Regions from separate parts of the Maritalea sp. S77 genome, predicted to be linked through region 1. Evidence: predicted binding sites of a transcription regulator. Region 1 holds the regulator's gene; the other holds the start of a gene.
The links. Region 1 encodes PhoB, which activates phosphate uptake and scavenging genes when phosphate is short. Its sites were predicted from a motif close to TGTCATNNANCTGTCAT; they were not measured.
Positions count from the first base shown of each region.

Region 2: ACP15Y_RS09775 (esterase-like activity of phytase family protein) is a predicted target of PhoB. The motif match lies at 2,141-2,157, and genes of this name have one in related genera.

Region 1 is NZ_JBNAGG010000001.1:1,359,062-1,367,102, forward strand. Features, by position in the region: gene ACP15Y_RS06535 (GcrA family cell cycle regulator) at 1-344, shown strand, start outside; gene cyaB (class IV adenylate cyclase) at 514-1,101, shown strand; gene phoB (phosphate regulon transcriptional regulator PhoB) at 1,257-1,955, opposite strand; gene phoU (phosphate signaling complex protein PhoU) at 1,980-2,684, opposite strand; gene pstB (phosphate ABC transporter ATP-binding protein PstB) at 2,709-3,524, opposite strand; partial or broken gene pstA (phosphate ABC transporter permease PstA) at 3,563-4,414, opposite strand; partial or broken gene ACP15Y_RS06565 (DUF3333 domain-containing protein) at 4,910-5,395, opposite strand; gene pstC (phosphate ABC transporter permease subunit PstC) at 5,388-6,779, opposite strand; gene ACP15Y_RS06575 (substrate-binding domain-containing protein) at 6,873-7,874, opposite strand.
Region 2 is NZ_JBNAGG010000002.1:413,821-421,861, reverse strand. Features, by position in the region: gene ACP15Y_RS09775 (esterase-like activity of phytase family protein) at 1-2,091, opposite strand, end outside; gene ACP15Y_RS09770 (ATP-dependent helicase) at 2,278-4,620, shown strand; gene ACP15Y_RS09765 (50S ribosomal protein L11 methyltransferase) at 4,629-5,495, shown strand; gene ACP15Y_RS09760 (aminopeptidase P family protein) at 6,005-7,822, shown strand; gene chrA (chromate efflux transporter) at 7,867-8,041, shown strand, end outside.

The DNA.
Region 1 (8,041 bases):
ACACAAGCGCGCGCCCTGCGAGCAGCCGCCCGGCGGCCGCTTCTTCAGCGCCGCGCCGTTCATCTGGTGGGCCAGCAATTGCAGGCAACACCGCGCTGAAGATGAGTGCAGAGACCGAGGCCGAGCAAAGCTTTGAACTGAATGCTGAATCTGAAATCTTTATCCCAGAAGCCGAGCGCATCGGCCTGATGGAGCTGAACGAACATACGTGTAAATGGCCAATTGGCGACCCTGTTGCAGATGACTTCCACTTTTGTGGACGCCATAGCGATGAAGGTAAGCCCTATTGCGAATTTCACTCTAAGCGTGCTTACCATTCCCTTGACCGGCGCAAGAAGAATTAGAGCAGCGAAACTTTAAATCGGGTCGCCTTGTGCGGCCCTTTTTTTATGGAAAGATTTAGCTGCCGCTACCCCAATTTGCCGCTAAACAGGCAAAAGCGACAGGTTGACTAGGCATCTGTAGATATTTTGGCAATCCACGCTAAATCTCGAAGACGAAAAGGGATTACAAATGGAACAAGGCGCTGAATCTTTGGAAACAAAGGGGATGTTGTGTGATCCCGGCGACCATTTTGTGGGCCGCTTTGAGGTGGAACGGAAGTTCCGGGTTGTTGATTTAGACCAAGTTCGAGACCGGCTGAAACGATTGGCGGCAACGCCCTTCACAATTGGGAATGTCGAAACAGATGTGTTTCTTGATTTACCCGATGGGCGTTTGGAAACAAACGGCCAGTTTCAAACCCTTCGGCATATGCAACCCTCTGGACGGGTGCTTTGGATTTCGAAGGGCCCTGCAAAGGACGAGTGCGTGGCCATGGACCTTGCCGACTATGACAAAGCATTGGCGATGCTTAAATCTTTAGGCTTTGAAGAGAAGCGACAAATTCAAAAGCGTCGCGATATCTACTTTTTTGATAAGTTTCATGTCACGCTTGATCAGGTGGCAAGTCTTGGCTCATTTGTTGAATTGGCGGTTATGACCGATGATCAAGACGCCCTCCCTTCTCTGCGCCAAGATGTGCAACAAGCAGCTGAGACATTGGAACTTTTGAGCTATCCGGAAGAAATGCAATCATACCGCGACTTGCTCTTTAAATAAATTTCGCGTGGACGGAGTCATTTGAGTGATAAATTGGAAGGCTTCTGAAAGCTTCCCAGCGCAACCCAATCACGTAGCCCCAATCTGATCCCTTCGCGAAACCATAAGGGATCAGCGTGCAAATGTTCCCCCAAACTTAATATCTCGAAGGCGGGTTATGCGGTGGCGAATTTCTCGTCAAAGCTATAGCCAGCGCCGCGGACGGTGCGGATTGGATCTTTGGATCTGCCGCGATTGATGGCTTTGCGGAGGCGACCGACATGTACGTCTACGGTGCGTTCGTCTACATAGACATCATGGCCCCAAACACCGTCGAGCAACTGCTCGCGAGAATAGACGCGGCCGGGGTTTTGCATGAGATATTCCAGCAAACGATATTCGGTTGGGCCGAGATGTACCTCGCGGCCAGAGCGGCGCACGCGGTGGGTCTCGCGATCCAACTCAATATCGCCTGCAGCAAGGCTTTGTGCAGTGAGATGAGGGTTTGATCGACGCAGCAAGGCTTTCACACGGGCCAGAAGTTCAGGCACAGAGAATGGCTTCACCACATAATCATCAGCGCCAGTAGCTAGGCCACGCACCCGCTCTTCTTCTTCGCCACGGGCAGTCATCATGATGATGGGAGTGCGCTGGGTTTCTTCGCGTGTGCGCCAGCGGCGGCACAACTCGATGCCGGAAAGACCAGGCAACATCCAATCTAAAAGGATGAGATCCGGCACATCTTCCCGCATGATCAAATCAGCTTCATCGCCACTTTCAGCAGCAGAGACTTTATAGCCCTCTGCTTCCAGATTATAGCGCAGCATTAATGCCAGATCGGCTTCATCCTCGACGATCAGTATGTGTGGTGACATAACCCCATCCTCGCAATTTTAAGACTATCCCAAAGAGACCTTGCCGCTCTCAATATCGTTGTAGAGATTGCCACCTGTCTCCAGATAATAGGCTGCCTCTGCGATATTGGTCGCGTGGTCGCCTGCACGCTCTAGGTTTTTGGCGCAGAACAACAAATGGGTGCAATCAGTGATGTTGCGCGGATCTTCCATCATATAGGTGAGGAATTCGCGGAACAGTGAAATATAGAGCGAGTCTACCTCGTCATCGCGGCGGCACACATCTATTGCGATTTTTGAATCCCGCGCGGTGAACGCATCAAGCGCCCGCTTAACCTGTTGCAACGATAGGTCTGACATGTGACGCACGCCATTATAAAGCTGCTTGGAAACGCGCTGGCTATCGATATGCAAGGTACGACGTGCCAAGTTTTTCGCGATATCGCCGATCCGCTCCAAATCGTTGGCCACGTGAATGGCTGAAACAATGTGGCGTAAGTCACCCGCCATTGGCTGGCGACGTGCGATCATGGACACGGCCTGCTCATCAATCATGCGCTGCATATCGTCAACGCGCTTGTCGCTATTGGCTGTTTGCTTGGCCAATTCATGGTCCACCCGGACCAGCGCCTGTGTCGCATTGGTGATGGCCACTTCAACCATGCCGCCCATTTCTGAGATTGCGCGGGTCAAAGAAGTCAGTTCATCTTCGTAAGATGTGACGATATGTTCGTTATCTGGATTTGCCATTGTTAAATCTCTCGCCGCTAAATATTACCCGATACGCCCAGTAATATAATCTTGTGTTTTTTTGTCGATCGGGTTGGTAAAAATCTGGTCTGTTGGGCCTTCTTCAATCAGTTTACCCAAATGGAAGAACGCTGTCTTCTGACTTACGCGAGCGGCCTGCTGCATGGAGTGGGTCACGATCACAATGGTGAAGTTGGCGCGCAGTTCATCGATCAATTCTTCAATGATCGCTGTCGCAATTGGATCAAGCGCTGAACAGGGCTCATCCATCAACAATACTTCTGGCTGCGTTGCAATAGCACGCGCAATGCACAAGCGCTGCTGCTGACCGCCGGAAAGGCCTGTGCCTGGCTGATCCAAGCGATCTTTCACCTCTTCCCAAAGGCCTGCGCGACGCAAAGAAGAGGTGACCAATTCATCCAACTCATCTTTTGTGCGGGTCATCCCGTGAATACGCGGGCCATAGGCCACGTTTTCATAAATGCTTTTGGGAAATGGGTTTGGCTTTTGGAACACCATGCCCACGCGGGCGCGCAATTCTACAACGTCGATATTTTTGTCGTAGATGTCCTGGTCGTCCAGAATGATGTTGCCGGTAACTTTACACACATCAATTGTGTCGTTCATCCGGTTTAGGCAACGCAAAAAGGTGGACTTGCCGCAGCCCGATGGGCCGATCAATGAAATCACTTGGTTTTCATAGATGTTCAAATCCACATCAAACAGCGCTTGCTTTGCACCGTAAAAGACGTTGACGCCGCTGCCGCTCATTTTCACCTTGCCCTTGTTCGCAGCAGGTGCGTGCGTTGTGGCGGTGGCCAAATTTGCTTCTACACTCATTATCTACCTCAATATGTGTGGTGGGGCCGAATATCGGCCTACCAACGGCGTTCGAAACGTTTGCGCAGCACAACCGCCAGCGCGTTCATAGCAATCAAGAACCCAAGCAACACCATGATGGCAGCGGATGTACGCTGTTGGAATGCTGGTTCTGGGAAATCAGCCCACATGAAGATCTGCACGGGCAAAACGGTGGATGGGTCTGAAAAGCCCATCGGAATGTCGACCACGAAGGCGACCATGCCGATCATCAACAGCGGTGCTGTTTCACCCAAGGCTTGCGCCATGCCGATAATGGTACCTGTGAGAATACCCGGCATTGCCAATGGCAATACATGGTGCACCACAGTTTGCAAGCGGGAGGCGCCAATGCCCAGCGCAGCTTCGCGGATTGAAGGTGGCACGGCACGCAAGGCAGCGCGGGACGCGATGATGATGGTTGGCAATGTCATCAAAGCCAAAACCATACCGCCAACATAAGGCGCAGAGCGATCCAACTCGAAATAGTTGAGGAACACCGCCAAGCCCAGCAAACCAAACACAATGGAGGGCACCGCAGCCAAATTGTTGATGTTCACTTCAATCAATGTGGTCCATCGATTTTTCGGTGCGAACTCTTCCAAATAGATTGCCGCGGCAACGCCGAGCGGGAAGGACAAGAGCAAGGTAATGATCAGGGTCAATGCCGAGCCAACAGCCGCGCCAAGCACACCCGCCATTTCTGGTTCGCGGCTTGCGCCACGAGTAAAGAAGATGGTGTTTAGGCCGGAGCGAACATAGCCGCGGTCAACCAACACATCGGTCCAAACGATTTCTTGGTCGGTGAATTTGCGATTGGCCTCGGGCACTTCCAGCACGCGGATTTTCCACTCGCTGGCGTCGATGTTACTCACATCGGCATCGAGCGGCATATATTCTTCCACGTTTGCTGTGGTTGAAGTGACCTTAACCGCTTTCAACACCGCGCCGTTGGCATAAACCAACACAGACATCATTTCCTCAGTGAGGTCTTCACCCAAGCCCGGATTGGCCACACGGCTATCGATTTTTTTGGTTTGCTCTTCAATCTGTTTGATGCGGGCTTCCAACACGGTGATGTCAGATTCTGACCGCTCTAGCTCCGCTTCCAAACGCGATTTCACATTGGCGTTTGCTTCTGCTGGAATACGCGCTTGCAACGCCTGAATGTCGCCACGTGTTTTGTTGAGTGACAATTGCAAGCCAGATTGTTGCCCGCGCAGCCGAACGGCCTGTGCCGCAAGCGCTTCCTTAGCGCGCGCCAATGCGTCAGCAAAAACGGGCTCATCAGCGATCAAGCGAAAACCATTTTCGTTGCGGTCAACGCGCAATGCGCCCTGGCCATCGATTGTGTAATCGCTGGTGATTTGGCCTTTAAGATAAAGGTCAGCAAAGTCAGAAATCGGCACTTCCAAATTTGCGCTGGTGCCGACAACTTCTGGATTGTCCAGAACCTGTTGGCGCAAGTAAACAGAAGAACCGGATGAGAGCAGACCACCAAGTGTGCGGCGTTCGCTACGACCTGTTACCGTCGGAAATTCGCCGCGAATGGCATCGCGCACTACTGCGTCATAATTTGCTCGGCGCAGGCCATCTTCGGAGCCATCAAGGTTCAGCTTTTCTTCGCTCAGCTCAAACGGCATATTGACGAAGTTGAAGGTGAATGCAGGCAAGCCCTGAAACACCACTGTGGACAACAGCAAGAGCAAGAAGGCGACTGAAACGCCAATCGCCGAGCGCCCAAGCCATTTGAAAATCGACTCGCCGCGATAGCGCTTGGCCAATCTTTGGCGTGCACCTTCGCTGGTATGAACCGAGGCCTGTTCCACATTGCCACCTGCTAAATCAGTCATATTGCTCTCGATATTTTTGGATAACCCGAAGCGCAATGACGTTCAGAAGCAGCGTAACGCAAAACAGCACCAGACCCAAGGCAAAGGCGGCAAGTGTTTTCGCGCTATCAAACTCCTGGTCACCCACCAGTAGGGTTACAATTTGCACGGTTACGGTGGTTACCGCTTCGAGCGGGTTCACCGTCATATTGGCAGAAAGGCCAGCGGCCATCACCACGATCATGGTTTCGCCAATGGCGCGGGAAATGGCCAGCATCAAGGCAGACACAATGCCCGGCAAAGCGGCTGGCAAAATCACGCGGCGGATGGTTTCAGATTTGGTTGCACCCAAGCCAGCGGACCCGTCACGCAGGCTCTGCGGCACGGAGTTGATCACATCATCTGAAAGTGATGAAACAAATGGGATAATCATGATCCCCATGACCAAACCTGCGGCCAACGCACTTTCCGACGACACAGAAATGCCGATGGCATCGCCCGAGTTGCGGAAGAAAGGTGCGACCGTTAACGCGGCAAAGAAGCCATAAACCACGGTTGGGATGCCCGCCAAAACTTCCAAGATTGGCTTGGCCGTAGCACGCACTTTTGGCGACGCATAATCTGACAAATAAATCGCGGACATCAAGCCGATTGGTGCGGCCACGATGATGGCGATCGCTGTGATCAGCAAAGTACCGGCAAATACGGGGATGGCGCCAAAGACCTCAGAATTGCGGTCTGTCGCCTCTTCACCCACACCTTCAAAGGCACTTTGCGGGCTCCAGTGTGTGCCGAACAAGAAATCGAGAAAGTTCACTTTTTGGAAAAAGTTGATGCTTTCAAAAATCAAAGAAAGCACGATGCCGAGCGTTGTGAGAATGGCAACGCCTGACGCAGCGACCAAAATCGCCATCACTGTTTTTTCAACGAACTGTCGTGCGCGCAAATCTTGGTTGATGGCCCGCACGGCCAACCAGCCGCCAACAACAACCATTACACCGACAACAATTTGCAATGCCAAAGCTGCTGTGCTGACGAAAGCACGGTAATGCTCAACCGCAGATACTTCCAGCGCACCAAGCGCGCTTAGATCTGTGCGGTCAGCGAAAGAGCGCATATTGCGCATCAAGGCGTGTTGTTCAATTGTTGCCAAATTGGCAAAATCCGCCCCAAGCTGGGCGGCGACATAGGCGTTGGTCAAATAACGCGAGAACAAAAGCCAAGTGAGAAACAAAAGCACGGCGGGCACTAGGCCACATATCAAGACAAAGGCGCCGTGAAATCCGGGTTTTGAGTGAAGGATCGTTGCATCACCACCAACAGTGGTGACCGCACGAGAGCGGCCAATGTAAAATAGCGCGCATCCGGTTAAAACCAATATGAGTACGAAGAACCAGCCTTGCACCTTGCCACCCCGTTCTTAATCGTTGATGCCCCTTAAGAGCATAAAGGCCGCCCCGGGAAAAGCCCCGAGGCGACGCTTATTCAGTGAAAAGATTTACATCTTTTCTGCAGGCACCAAGTTTTCAGCGTCTGACTTAAATTGCTCACGTGCTTCCGCAGGCAATGGGATAAGGCCTTTTTCTGTCAAATAGCCTTCGTCGCCCCAAGCAGCTTCTGAAGTGAACTCACCAACATATTCCTGGATACCAGCGATCACGCCAACATGCTCTTTTTTCACATAGAAGTAGAGCGAACGTGAAACTGGATAGTCGCCATCAGCAATGGCATCAAATGTTGGCTCAACACCATCAACAGTTGCGCCTTTGATTTTGTCAGCGTTTTGATCAAGGAATGAGAAACCGAAGATGCCAACAGCAGCTGGGTTTGCTTCAAGCTTTTGAACGATCAGATTGTCGTTTTCGCCAGCGTCAATGAATGCACCGTCTTCACGGATTTCGCCACAAGCATCTTCTTCGATGCCTTCTTGACAAGATTCTTCCATCACCAATTCAACAAAGGCGTCACGAGTGCCAGAGGTTGGAGGAGGACCAAGAACCTCGATTTTTGTTGCTGGCAATGAAGGGTCAATGTCTGACCAGTTCATGTATGGGTTGGCAACAACTTGACCGTCAACAACCACGTTCTTTGCCAAAGCAGCAAAGATTTGGTCGCGGCTTACAGCCAAATCAGCACCTGATTTTGCGCCAGCCAATACGATGCCGTCAAAACCAACTTTAACTTCAACCGGTGTTGCACCGTTTGCCAAGCATGTGTCGATTTCTGAGTTTTTAATACGACGTGATGCGTTGGTGATGTCTGGTGTGCCTTCGCCAACACCTTCACAGAACAATTTCAGACCACCGCCTGAACCAGTTGATTCAACGATTGGCGTTGGGAAGTCAGTTGTTTGACCGAAACGCTCAGCAACCGCTGTTGCGAATGGGAATACAGTTGAAGAACCAACGATGGAGATTTGGTCACGTGCCTGTGCGCCAGTTGCGGCAACAGTGCCAGCAACAACCAAAGCAGCAACGCTTGCATATTGGGCGAATTTCATAATGTCATCCTCTTTAGAGCTTGCACTCAAATTCAGTGTTTGCACCGAGAAACCAGCATCTTTTTTAACTGGCCGTTTCCTCCCGGTCTGCGGGCACATTATTGCTCTGCGCTAATGGTTTTATGTCTTTTAAATGACAATTAAATGACAGTATAACACACTGGATT
Region 2 (8,041 bases), on a different contig from region 1:
TGACGCGTCGATGGCAAAGCTTTCGATCTTGTCGAGCACAAAGCCGTTCAACGCTTTCATCTCTGGCAAGAAATCATGCACTTCTGTTTTCTTAACCAATGGCAGTTCACCACCCAAAGGTGCTGCCTGCATTTGGTCCATAGAGATAGCGTAGAGCTTCTTGATCTTCGCATTGTCAGCCAACTGATTGTCACGCTCTACAACATAGATCATGTCGCCATGGGCCGTGATTTCAGAAAGGCCAACCCAGCCTTTTTCAACCTGATCCAACGGGTAACGCACCGCGCCCCATTCGCCAGTGGCAGGTGTGTAAGAAACAAGCTTCACTTCGCCTTTGGCGTCGTCAGCCCATTCGCGCTGAATGGCGATCCAAAGCACCATCTCATCACCTTCGCCAACGGCAGTGATGCCTTCCGCGCCAAAGCGTTTTTCAACGGCAAGCAACTCGGCCGGGAAAGGCACTTCTTCTTCAATCTCGCCTTTGCTGTTCACATGGTAAAGCGCATGCGGGGTCAACCGATCTGTCCGGCCTTCAGAGGCAAGCCAGAAACCGCCGTCACCATCAAGAGTGATGCCTTCAAGGTCCAGTTTTTGCGCCGGAGCACCATCACGCGTCACTCCGATACGGCGAACAATTTTGGCAGGCGATTGGGTTGCATCAATCTCATAGATTGAAGGCTGCGACCGCAAGAAGCTGTCATTCACTGCATAAAGCTTGCCGGCAACTTCTGCATCAGCCACGAGGCCAGAAAGCGCTGTCCAACCGATTGGACGATCGCCGTCCATTTCTGAGATGATTTGCGGGTAAGCTGGTGTTTCAGCATTGCGCGCATAAATCATCACGTGCGAACCAGCGCCACCATCTTCACGCAAATCAACTTCGTTAGCCGTGGCCAGCAAGTTTTTAGATGGGATGGCCACCGCACCTTCAGGACCAATGCCTGATGGCAAGGCTTGGACAAACTCAGGCTCAGCGCCTGTGTCTTTATAAACCAACACCAAAGAAGCGCGCTCCAACAACACAAAGATCAATGTGTCATCACCAAACTTGGCCACTTCCAAACCTTCCGGTTCAGAACCTTTATTGCCTGAGCGTTTTTCTGGGTAATGGCCCAAACGCGCGACCAGATGGTCCACGCTCATGCCTGAATCCCAAACGAATGAACCGTCTTTGTTCCAAATGGTGAAGCCGCGTGAGCCACCTTCATAATCGCCTTCATTGGCGGTAACGAAGCGGTCATTATCCAACCATTTTACAGCGTCTGGCTCGCGCACAACAGCGTCCAAAGTACCATCAAAGGTGAACGCCATTTCTTCTTCTGTGTCCACATTGGCCAAATCAACAGCGCCTGCGGAGAAGTGGTTTTTCACCTCGCCTGTCGCGCCATCAAGAATAATAAGGTGGTTGTTTTCCTGCATGGTCACAACCAATTCGCCTGCCATGTTGAAATCAACAAATTCAGGCTCAGGGTCAGAACCACCAACTTCAGCCAAACCTGTCAAATCCACTTTGATCTGGCTGTCACAATCCAGCGCACCCTCTGCCACTTTAAACAAGGACACAAAGCCGGCAGGCTCTTGCGGGAGCACGCCATCATTCAAATCTTCGTCGCGCTCATTCTCAATGGCCACAGCAAGCATGGCCCCATCTTTTGATGCAGCAATTGAATCTGGCTGGCCGCCAAGATCACAAGTGGCCACAATTTCTTGGCTCGCAGCATTGATTACAGCCACATGGCCTGAAGGCGCAGTGTAGCTCTCAGATGTATTGACGCCAGCAAATACATGCTCACCAATCACGGTGACGGACGTTGGCTCACCATCCAACGTCAAAAAGCCTTTGGCTTCGGTGCTGCCATCTTCTGAAAGGCCAATAAAGCCAATGCCACCAGCTGGACTGTCTGAATATACAAGCCATGAGCCATCTTCATTTGCAGCGATGATTTCTGATGATGTTTCTTCAGCTTCAGGTGCGTTTTGCGCCACTGGAAAGCCGTTTACCCGATCGAAATATGGGCTGGCCATTGCGGCCATGGACCCTAAGCTTACACTTGAAAGCGCAGCCAGGCTGATTGTTTTGAAAAGCGACATAAGTCTCCCCTTGCGTTTAAGTCGTCCGCTATTCGCTTAGGGAGCTGCCACGACAGCGGCGTGACAAATTTGTTGCACAAATTTGACATTGCACAGCTCAAGCGTCACAAGGCTTTTTGCTTCTCGACATATACAAGAAAGTATGTCTCCCCTATAAAGAACAAAAAGAGATTCGAAACGGACCGAATGACCGATAGACCAGCAAAACCACAAGGTTTAGGCGCTGGCCCGATCACTTCTCAATTGGGCGCGCAAACACCGAATTATTTAGAGGGCCTCAACCCAGAACAACGCGATGCGATTGAGTCTGTGGATGGGCCTTTGCTGGTCTTGGCAGGTGCAGGCACAGGCAAAACCCGCGTTCTCACCACACGCATTGCCCACATTTTGGCAACCCGCCGTGCGCGGGCGGGTGAAATCCTATCGGTGACCTTTACCAACAAAGCCGCCCGCGAAATGAAAGAGCGGATCGGCAAATTCGTGGGTGGTGCCATTGAAGGCATGCCTTGGCTCGGCACGTTCCACTCCATTGGCGCCCGTATCTTACGCCGTCATGCCGAACTGGTTGGCCTCAAATCCGATTTCACCATTCTGGACACAGACGATCAGATCCGCTTGCTCAAGCAATTGCTGCAAGCCGAGAATGTAGATGAAAAACGCTGGCCAGCACGCCAACTGGCCCACGTCATTGACGGTTGGAAAAACAAAGGCCTGCAACCCAGCCAACTTTCTGCCGCCGATGCAGGCGTGTTCGCCGATGGCAAAGCGGTGAAAATCTATCAGCAATATCAAGCACGGCTCAAAGTGCTGAACGCCGCAGATTTCGGCGATTTGCTACTAGAAGGCATTCGCCTGTTTAAAGATAACCCAACCGTGTTGGCAGAGTTTCATCGCCGCTTCAAATACATATTAGTGGACGAATATCAGGATACTAACGTCGCGCAATATTTGTGGTTGCGCCTGTTGGCACAATCCAACGAACATCGCGAAACCGCCAATGTGTGCGTGGTGGGCGACGACGACCAATCCATCTATGGCTGGCGCGGCGCCGAGGTAGACAATATTTTGCGCTTCGAGCAGGATTTTCCCGGCGCAAAGGTGATCCGCTTGGAGCGCAACTATCGCTCTACATCAAAAATCCTAAAAGCCGCCTCACACTTGATTGCCCACAATGAAGATCGCTTGGGCAAAACCTTGCAAACCGATGTGGGCGAAGAAGGCGAACCAATTGCGGTCACCTCCGTGTGGGATTCGGAAGAAGAAGCCCGCAATATTGGCGAAGATATTGAGCAATTGCAGCGCCAAGGCCATAAGCTCAATTCAATGGCGATTTTGGTCCGCGCCTCATTCCAAATGCGCGAATTTGAAGACCGCTTTATCACGCTTGGCTTGAATTATCGCGTCATCGGTGGCCCGCGTTTCTACGAACGCAAAGAGATTCGCGATGCCCTTGCCTATTTGCGTATCGTCACGCAGCCTGCTGATGATTTAGCCTTCGAACGCATTGTAAACGTACCCAAGCGCGGCTTGGGCAATGCCACCATCTCTATGCTGCATGACGCGGCACGCGCCGCCAATGTGCCGCTGGTACAAGCCACACGCGAGCTGGTTGAAACCGATGAGCTAAAGCCGAAGCAGCGCTCTACCCTGCGCGGCCTTCTGAGCCAATTTGATGAATGGGCCATGCGATTGCAGACCCTGCCCCACTCTGAAGTGGCCGAAGCCATTTTGGATGAAAGCGGCTACACCCAGATGTGGCAGAATGATAAATCTGCCGATGCGCCAGGACGTTTGGAAAACTTGAAAGAACTCATCCGGTCCATGGAAGAGTTTGAAACGCTGGGCGGATTTTTGGAACATATCTCGCTGGTAATGGACCGTGATAGCGGCGATGCAGACGATGCTGTGTCCATCATGACCCTGCACGCGGCCAAAGGCTTGGAATTCGACACCGTGTTTCTGCCCGGTTGGGAAGAAGGCCTATTCCCGCACCAGCGCGCCTTGGACGAATCCGGCAAAGCTGGGTTGGAGGAAGAACGTCGCCTCGCCTATGTGGGCATCACCCGCGCGCGCAAACGCGCCAAGCTGAGCCTCGCCCAAAACCGACGCATCCACGGCTTGTGGCAATCCGCCATTCCGTCGCGCTTTCTGGATGAATTGCCTGCCGATGTGGTGGAAGTCAAAGACACAGGCTCCTCCTATGGCGGCATCAATTATGGCGGACGCGATCAAGCCACCAAATTCGACCGCCGCGATCCGTTTGAAAGCGTTTATGAAACGCCCGGATGGCAACGTGCGCAGCGGCAACATCAAAGCCGCGGAAAAGACCGCGGCCCCACCATTGAAGGCGAGTTGGTGGCCCGATCCGTCAACCCTGCATCCTCTTCCCGGTTTAAGACCGGAGATAAGGTTCTACACCTGAAATTTGGCGAGGGCACCGTTGCCGCTGTCGATGGCAACAAGCTGAGCATTGACTTTCCCAGCGTCGGCCGCAAAAAGGTGCTGGAAAGCTTTGTTCAAAAACCGTGAGATCATCCATGTCGCTTAACCAAATCAGCGTGCCCCTGTCAAAAGAAGAAGCCTATAAGCTGGTCGATGCGATTAGCGAATTGGATGATATGGCCCTTTCTGCTGTGGCCTATGAGGGGCCAGACGGCGAACATTGGGTGTTTGAAGCCACATGCGATGAAAAACCCGATATTGAAAAATTTAACGCCATTGCCAAAGAGGTTTTAGGCGATGTGCTGGATTTTGAAGTGGCACCTGTGCCTGAAAAAGACTGGGTCGCCCATTCACTTGAAGGGCTAAAACCCGTTGAAGCAGGCGGCTTTTTTGTCCATGGCTCACATGATGACGCGCCGAGTGCTGACAATGTTATCCCGATCAAAATTGATGCAGGCCAAGCTTTCGGCACGGGTCACCATGAAACGACGTCCGGTTGTCTCGCGGCGCTAGACCAGTATCTTCAAGACAACAAACCTGAAGCCATTTTGGATTTAGGCACCGGCACCGGGATTCTAGCCATCGCTGCGGCCAAACGCACTGAACTCAACATTCTCGCGACCGACATCGACCCCAAAGCAGTTGAGGTCACCATCGAGAATGCTGAAATCAATGACGTGCTGGACCAGATCATCGCCGAAACCGCCGATGGGTTTGATCATCCGATCTTTGCCGAACATGGCCCGTTTGATCTCATCATGGCCAATATATTGGCCGGGCCGCTGATTGAACTGGCCCCCGAAGTGGTGAAACAAGCCAAACCAGGCGCCACCATCATTCTGGCTGGGCTGCTAACGCGACAGGCCGAAGATGTGATTGCAGCTTACACAGCACAAAAAACAACCCTCCTCGCGCAAAGCGAGAAGGGTGATTGGTCGATCCTAACACTAAAAGCCGAATAGCTCGGCCTTTACGGCTTCTTAGAAGCCGTTTGTGTGGTCGTATGAACCAAGCAAGTGGCGATATGATTGTGTCGCCACATATTTTTGTTGCTCGCGTGGGTCATGAAAACCACGTGTGTTAGACATAGAGCTCACGAAATTTTGGAAAAAGTTTTTCTTCGCAGACATTTTAAACACCTAGCTTAATTGATGGGCAATTTGCCCTGTTCTTATTTGTAATGGCGATCGTTTGCATTCAAGAAATGTGCAATATGGCGCTCTGCTTGCTTTGAGCGTGCTGCCACCATTGCGTCCAACATATTACGGAAAAGGCCAGCTTTTTGTGTCATCGAATTTCTCCTTTGCAAATCGGATGCACCTACTTGCATCTCTCGATCTGATGACCCAATGTAACCCGGTAAAAAAATTTTAGTAGACCCTGCTTTCGCACTACAGCCATGCAAAAAAAGCATGGCTGAGCCAGTTTTGGCAGGTTCCTATGCACGTTTGACCGAAGGATTATGGTGACCATGTCAACCAACAAACAAGCCAATAGATTTCAAACATTTGAAGAGCGCGCCTATCCAGACTTGGTTGCCCCCCGCGTTACAGCGCTCCGCGATCAACTGAAAAGCCAAAATATCGATGCCTTTCTGATTCCGCGCGCGGACGCCCACCGCGGCGAAAATGTTCCGGCTGGTGATGAACGGCTCGCCTATATTTCCAGTTTCACTGGCTCAGCTGGCACGGCCATCGTTGGCACACAAAAAGCAGCACTGGTTGTTGATGGTCGCTACACATTGCAAGCGCCACAACAAACAGACACCAACACATTTGAAATTGTTGATTTAAGCCCAACGGCAACGGCAGACTGGCTGATTGCCAATCTTAAAAAGGGTCAAAAAGTCGGTTATGACGGCTGGCTGCACACGCCCAAGGAAATTATGGCGCTTGACGCAAAACTAAGCGCGGCTGGCATTGAGCTTGTGGAAGTGCATAATCTTGTGGACGCCATCTGGGAAGATCGCCCTGCACCACCCACAAACGACATCTATACGCTGGATGATGCACAAACAGGCAAATCTGCAGCGGACAAAATCACCGAGTTACAAAAGCAAATGGCAGAGAAAAATGCCGACTATTTGGTGCTGACCCTGCCCGAATCCACCAACTGGCTGTTGAACATTCGCGGCAGCGATATCTCCAACACACCAGTTAGCCTTGGTTTTGCCATCGTACCGCAACAAGGCGTCACCCGCTTCTTTGTCCAGCCAGAAAAGATCAATCCGGTTATCCAAGCTGAATTGAGCGACGTGACGGTGCTGGAACCCATTGAGGAGCTTGAAGAAGCCCTTACCTCCACCACCACAGATTCTGTTTGGTTTGACGATGCAACGGCGCCGATCAAGTTGGTGAATATTGCCAAATCCGTCGGCGCGACCATCATCAGCGACAAAGACCCGATCGTGATTGCCAAGGCGCGTAAAAACCCTGCCGAAGTGGAAGGCATGAAGGCGGCTCAAACTTCAGACGCCGTCGCCATGGCGCGCTTCCTGTCCTGGCTGGATGCAGAAGCGCCGAAGGGCAAACTCACCGAAACAGAGATCGTGGAGAAGTTGGAAGATTGTCGCCGCCAATCCAACGAGCTGCTCGACATCAGCTTTGAAACCATTTCCGGCTCTGGCCCGAATGGCGCGATCGTGCATTATCGGGTCACCGAAAACACCAATCGCACCCTCAATCCCGGCGAACTGATGCTGGTGGATAGTGGCGGCCAATATCGCAATGGCACCACGGACATCACCCGCACCATGGCCACGGGCGACACAACGCCGGATCAGCGCAAGCATTTCACATTGGTGCTTAAAGGCATGATCGCCCTCAGCCGCGTCCATTTCCACAAAGGCGCAACTGGCGCACATTTGGATGTTCTGGCGCGCCAATTCCTTTGGAATGAAGGATTGAATTATGCGCATGGCACTGGTCACGGCGTGGGCGCGCTATTGGGCGTGCATGAAGGGCCATGCGGCATCTCCGGCATCAATCACAATGTGCTGGAAGAAGGCAATATTCTCTCCAACGAGCCGGGCTTCTACCTTGAAGGTGAATATGGCATCCGTATTGAAAATCTGATCATGGTGGTGCCGAGCGAAAAGAACGAGAAGTTCTTAAAGTTTGAAACCCTCACCTACACACCAATCGATCTGCGCCTCATCGACAAAGACTTGATGACACCGGAAGAAGTGGAATGGCTTAATGATTATCACCAGCAATGCTATGACTTGATCGCCGACCGTCTTGAAGATGACAAGAAAGAATGGTTGAAGCAGGCAACGCGCGCCATTTAACACCAATATCAAGGCACGCATAATTCTCCGCAACGGACCTATCTATGCGTGCCTTATTCGAAATATTCAGCATCTTCCTCAAACTGGGCCTCACCTCTTTCGGCGGCCCAGTGGCTCATTTGGGCTATTTCCGCACTGAATTTGTCGGGCGACGAAAATGGTTGGATGATGGGCAATATGCGGATTTGGTGGCCCTGTGTCAGTTTTTGCCCGGCCCCG